2 regions of the Sporacetigenium sp. TC11 genome follow, and region 2 is predicted to be linked to the other one. Evidence: riboswitches for the same ligand, from Rfam matches in the RefSeq annotation. Region 2 holds a riboswitch; the other holds the start of a gene.

Region 1 (3,200 bases), on a different contig from region 2:
ATGTAAAACTTTCTATTATTTCACTGAATTGCCTTGCCATAAAAAATATCTTATCAAATGGAGAGGTAGACCTTGGTTTAATGTACGATGTAGGGAGTCAAAATGATAGTTTGATTACTATTAAGCTATCTGATTTCCCTTTAGCTTTAATATGTTCACCTTTATTAGAGCAAGATAAATTTGATTTTTGCAAACATAACCAAGAAATAAATACAAGTCTTATTGTTAATGAGCCTGAATCTATTTATCGAAAAATAATTGAAAATTATTTTTGTGATAAAAAGATATTCTTAAATAACACAACTGAACTTTGGAGTATTGAAGCAATAAAAAGATGCGTTGCAAGTAATTTAGGAATTTCTTTATTGCCTCGCTTCACAGTAGAAGAAGAACTGAAAAATGGTAAGTTAAAAGAACTGGAGGTAGGCTGCTCTGATACCAAAATCACAGCAATTTACGCTTATCACAAGAATAAATGGATTAGTCCTGCAATGTCGTTGTTTATGCAATTAGTGAGGGAAAACTTTAATATTGATTATAATGATTTACATAACAAAAAAGACCTTCATATATGAGGTCTTTTTATTTAATGTTTTTAGTTGATATGCTTATCTAATTATCTTTTTCTTTTTTGTTTTTCTTATACACGATAGTATCTATTATAATTCCGCCTACACCTACTATAGTCATAACAAGATACATAATGGCTTTATTGGGTGCTCTAAACAAACCATTCAATCCATACGTTATCAGTAATAAATTTACAATCATTTGCATAATAAACATATGCTTAGGGAATTTCTTAATTGTAATCACTCCTTTTAAAGATATTCTTCTTAATTGTATCATCAATTACGAAGCATAACTACTCAATATATTTTATTGATTTGGCTTTGTTAGATAAAATTGCATATAATTGTACATTAATTTAAAAAATTATAAATTATCTTAATTGGAAAATATAGTATAATAGTGATTAGAGATTTTATTATCACTAGTTCTATGAAATAAAGAGGAGGTATATTATGGACAAGCAACAAAAGGTTTTTCAAAAACTTGATGAATTAAACATTACATATGAGGTGACAAACCATCCACCAGTTTACACAATAGAAGAAATGGATGATCTAGGTATTTCAAAACATGGAGATGTATGTAAGAATTTATTTATTAGAGATGCAAAGGGAAAAAGACATTTTCTTGTTGTACTAGATAAAGATAAACAAGCTGATCTAAAAAACATAAGGGAGCAACTTGGTACAACTGGTTTGAGTTTTGCATCTGAAGAGAGGCTATCAAAGTATTTAAATCTAAGTAAAGGTGCTGTAACTCCTTTAGGTGTTGTAAACGATGAAGACCATTTAGTTGAGGTTGTATTTGACAGAGATTTAATAAATAAACAAAAGCTAGGGGTTCATCCTAATGACAATACAGCAACGGTTTGGATATCTTTTGATAACCTTAAGAAACTAGTAGAAAATAATAAAAACACAATTCATTATTTGACTATTTAGTATTGATTGTAATATGGATAATGTTGACAACATATAAATATAGTGTTATGATATTAAAAATCAAAACTTCATAAAAATCCTCATCCTAAAGGGTGGGGTAGAGGCGCGGTTGTTAAGAGTAACTATATCGAGGTTGGAAGCCTATGACATATAGTAAAAGGAGCCACCGCCGAAGCTTCAGATACCAAAGTCTGATTGCTGGGTCTGTATCAAATAGGTGCAGGACTGTCATCATTGTATATGCTCGATACTTTGATGTTGCGCTATCTCACATTGAGCCAGAAGGGAGAGAGGATTGTCTTTAGCTTTGCTATACGTATGTATACACCTGACAAGCCTGTTAGGTGTTTTTATTTTGCAATTTTTTAAATATGGAATATAATGGGAGGAATAATATATGAATAATAATTTAGCACAGCCAACTCAAAATACGGAGTCTGGCTTTAAAAAAGAAATTAGTTTATTTGGTGGGGTAAGTATTTTAGGCGGTATAATGGTAGGCTCTGGAATTTTTTATTTAGGGTCATATGTATTAATGAGAACTGGAATGAGTTTAGGGTTAGCCTTATTAACTTGGGTTTTAGGAGGAGTAATTTCATTATTAGGCGGAATTTGTTATGCAGAACTAGGTGCATCAGATCCTCGTGCTGGAGGACTTACTGTATATTTAAGTAATGCATATTCACCTATAGTTGGTTTTTTAAGTGGATTTAACAACTGGTTAATAGCTGGTCCTGGTTCTATTGCAGCTTTGGCAATTGCACTTCCAAGTGCTTTAACTGCTATACTTCCTATGGGGGAATGGACAGTTAAGTTTGTTGCTATAGCATTGATAATATTACTTACAGTTGTAAATTATTTTGGTGTTAAGTTTGGATCAAAACTTCAAAATATTTCTATGGTTGCAAAATTAATACCTATTGGAATAATAATGGTTTTAGGCCTTGTATTTGGTAAAGTAACACCGGATTTAAGTTTAGCTCCAGTGGCTGGTGACGTAAGCTTTGGCTCAATTATAAGTATGGTGGCATTTGCAGTTGTTGCAAGTTTATGGGCATATGAAGGATGGACTAATTTAAATACTGTAGCTGAAGAGGTAAAAAATCCTAAGAAAAACCTACCTCTTGCAATTATAATATCTATTGTTTCAATAACAGTACTTTATACATTATTTAATTATTCTATATATAGAGTTATACCTTTTGAAGAAATTCAAAGTCTAATAGCAAGTAATGAGTATTATTTAGGAACACATGCAGCACAAAAGTTAATGGGGAATACCGGTAGTATTTTAGTTATAGTAGGTATGGTAATAGCTATGTTTGGTGCTTTAAATGGATGTATACTAGCATTTCCTAGAATGTATTATGCGATGAGTCAAGAAGGTCATTTCTTTGAAAGCTTTAAAACATTACATCCTGTACATAAAGTTCCTCATAATGCTTTAATTGTACAATGTATAATATCTATAGTTTTGGTATTACTAAGAGACTTAAATCAGTTAACTTCTTTAGTTGTATTCTCAGGGATGTTGTTTAACACTTTAGGGGTATATGCTGTTATGGTTTACAGAAAGAAATTCCCAAGTGCAGAAAGACCTTACAAGGTAATTGGATACCCTGTTACAGTAATATTAACAACTATTTTATTCTTAGGATTAATGGTAAATACATTTATTGAAGATCC
Region 2 (3,200 bases):
TAAATGGAGACACATTAGACAACAGAAAATCTAACTTAGAAATTGTAAATCCAAAAGAAAAAAATGAATATGAAGTTATAGACGATGAAACTATAGCAGTAATATTAAAAGATAAATACGGTAAGCCTCAAGCAAAAGCTTTAATATCATCTGAAGACTTAGATGAATTAGTAAACGACAATTATACATGGGTTTATCATAAGGGTTATAGACAAGCTCAAGTTATAGCTCATACTCCAAATGGTAAAATTCGCATGGAAGATGTTATAATGAAGCCAGGTGAAGAAGAAAGAGTTCATCATATAAACCTAAATCCATTGGATAACAGAAAAAAGAATTTAGAAAATAAAATAATTGAAAATGAAAATTCAGAAAGTGAAAATGAAGTTGAATAATTAAAAATATTTTCTGAAAATTTCGATTAAAAATTCAAAAATACAATTGACAATATATGGATTAAAATATATAATGAAAACAAGAAATAGTATGAAAGTTATAAACAAGATTAAAAAAGTAAAAATTTTAACATAAATAGAGGTGCAGGGGGAAGGGTAGCTTTTAGATGTTAAGGATAAGAACATCCGATACTGAAAGTGAATGGTTTCTTTGCCGAAAGAATATATTTGTTCTTGAGTATGTTCTTGGGTATAGAGCAGAAGTGCCCTATAACTGCCATAGATTGTTATGGAGAGCTATTTATGTAGTGAAAAGAAAAATTTTCATTGCATAAATAGCTTTTTTTATGCATATATATTTGTATAAGTACGAGCTAATTAATTTTTAATCGATTTCCAAAAATTTACATAAAAAGCCAAAAATGGGATTGACAATAATTAGTCAAAGATATACAATCAAATCAAGAATATTATAAACATTATAAATAAAGGCAAAATTAAAAATTGGCATAAATAGAGGTGCAAGGAAAAGGGTAACTTTTAGATGTTAAGGATAAGAACGTCCGATACTAAAAGCGAATGGTTTCTTTGCCGAAAGAATATATTTGTTCTTAAGTATGTTCTTGGGTATAGAGCAGAAATGCCCTATAACTGCCATAAGATATTATGGAGAGCTATTTATGTAGTGAAAAGAAGGATTTTCATTACATTTATAGCTTTTTTCTATTGTAGAAAAAAGCACTGAAAATCTTTCAGTGCCTTTTATTTATAAACATTAATAATAGAAGACAATAAAAAAGGGGGAATAACAATGGAATTTTGTTTTTCAAAAGAGCATAATATGCTCCAAAAAATGTATAAGGAATTTGCAGATAAAGAGGTAAAGCCTTTTGCCCATGAGGTAGATGAAAAGGAAGAATTTCCTATAAAAACTGTTAAAAAATTAGCAAAGTATGGCTTTATGGGAATACCTTTTCCTAAGGAATATGGAGGTCAAGGTGCAGATAATTTAGCTTATGCTATGGCGGTAGAAGAATTATCTAAGGTTTGTGGAACTACTGGGGTAATAGTTTCTGCTCATACTTCATTATGTGCAGCACCTATTTATGAATTTGGAACAGAGGCTCAAAAACAAAAATATTTAACTCCGCTAGCAAAGGGAGAAAAATTAGGGGCATTTGGATTAACTGAACCTAATGCAGGAACTGATGCTGCTGGTCAACAAACTATAGCAGTTTTAGATGGAGATGAATACATAATAAATGGTTCTAAGATATTTATAACTAATGCAGGATATGCAGATACTTACATAGTTATGGCAATGACAGATAAAAGTAAAGGGACAAAGGGTATATCAGCATTCATAGTTGAAAAAGGAACTGAAGGATTTAGCATAGGAAAACAAGAGCACAAACTTGGAATAAAGGGTTCTGCAACTTGTGAACTTATATTTGAAAACTGTAGAATTCCAAAAGAAAACTTACTTGGAAAAGAAGGTAAGGGATTTGGTATTGCTATGAAAACACTAGACGGTGGACGTATAGGAATAGCAGCTCAAGCATTAGGTATAGCTCAAGGAGCAATAGATGAAACTGTTTCTTATGTAAAAGAAAGAAGACAATTTGGAAAACCTATATCATATTTCCAAAATACGCAATTCCAGGTTGCAGATATGAGTACAAAAACTGAAGCAGCAAGAATGCTTGTTTACAAGGCTGCTAAGACTAAAGACCTAGGGGTAACTTTCTCTAAAGAAGCTGCAATGGCAAAATTATATGCTTCAGAAACAGCAATGGAAGTTACAACAAAGGCAGTACAGTTACATGGTGGATACGGATATACAAGAGAATATCCAGTAGAGAGAATGATGAGAGATGCAAAGATAACAGAAATATATGAAGGAACTTCAGAAGTTCAAAGAATGGTTATAGCGGCTAACGTACTTAAATAAACAGGGGGGATTAAACATGAATATAGTTGTTTGTATAAAACAAGTACCAGATACTACAGAAGTTAGACTTGATCCTAAAACAGGAACATTAATAAGAGATGGGATACCAAGTATTATAAATCCAGATGATAAGAGTGGACTTGAAGCAGCTCTAAGATTAAAAGATGAAATTGGAGCAAATATTACAGTAATTACAATGGGGCCACCACAAGCTGAAGAAGCATTAAGAGAAGCATTTGCAATGGGTGTAGATAGAGCAATACTTTTAACTGATAGAGCATTTGCAGGTGCAGATACATGGGCTACATCAAGTACAATAGCAGGAGCACTTAAAAAATTAGATTACGATTTAATAATAGCTGGAAGACAGGCAATAGATGGAGATACAGCACAAGTTGGACCTCAAATAGCAGAACATTTACAAATACCTCATGTAAGTTATGTTGAGGATTTAGATATATATGAAAAAGATATTATATTAAAAAGAGTATTTGAAGATGGATATCACAAAATAAAGGTTAAAACTCCATGTCTTATAACTACATTAAAGGAAATGAATGAACCTAGATACATGAGTGTAGGGGGCATATTTGATGCTTATAGAGAAAAGCAAGTAGAGATATGGACTGTAAATGATATAGAAGTTGACATGGCAAATATGGGTCTTAAAGGTTCTCCTACTAAAGTTAAAAAATCATTTACTAAGGGAGCAAAGAGTGCTGGAAAAGTATTTGAAGTAGATGCAAAAGAGGGAGCAAAAATAATAGTTGAAAAACTAAAGGAAAAATACATTATATAACTTAGGGGGGATCTTAATATGAGTATTTCAGAATATAAAGGTGTTTGGGTTTTCG

What was found. A riboswitch is a leader RNA that binds a small molecule or an ion and turns the genes downstream of it on or off. The one in region 2 is predicted to bind lysine.
Region 1: another riboswitch for lysine. It lies ahead of ACUSRV_RS10690 (APC family permease); the one in region 2 lies ahead of ACUSRV_RS12150 (acyl-CoA dehydrogenase).

Annotation. Positions count from the first base shown of each region.
Region 1 is NZ_JBYVNY010000006.1:148,758-151,957, forward strand. Features, by position in the region: gene ACUSRV_RS10680 (LysR family transcriptional regulator) at 1-575, shown strand, start outside; gene ACUSRV_RS10685 (prolyl-tRNA synthetase associated domain-containing protein) at 1,026-1,514, shown strand; lysine riboswitch at 1,605-1,788, shown strand; gene ACUSRV_RS10690 (APC family permease) at 1,912-3,200, shown strand, end outside.
Region 2 is NZ_JBYVNY010000008.1:79,904-83,103, reverse strand. Features, by position in the region: gene ACUSRV_RS12155 (hypothetical protein) at 1-395, shown strand, start outside; lysine riboswitch at 525-703, shown strand; lysine riboswitch at 902-1,080, shown strand; gene ACUSRV_RS12150 (acyl-CoA dehydrogenase) at 1,207-2,346, shown strand; gene ACUSRV_RS12145 (electron transfer flavoprotein subunit beta) at 2,363-3,145, shown strand; gene ACUSRV_RS12140 (electron transfer flavoprotein subunit alpha/FixB family protein) at 3,164-3,200, shown strand, end outside.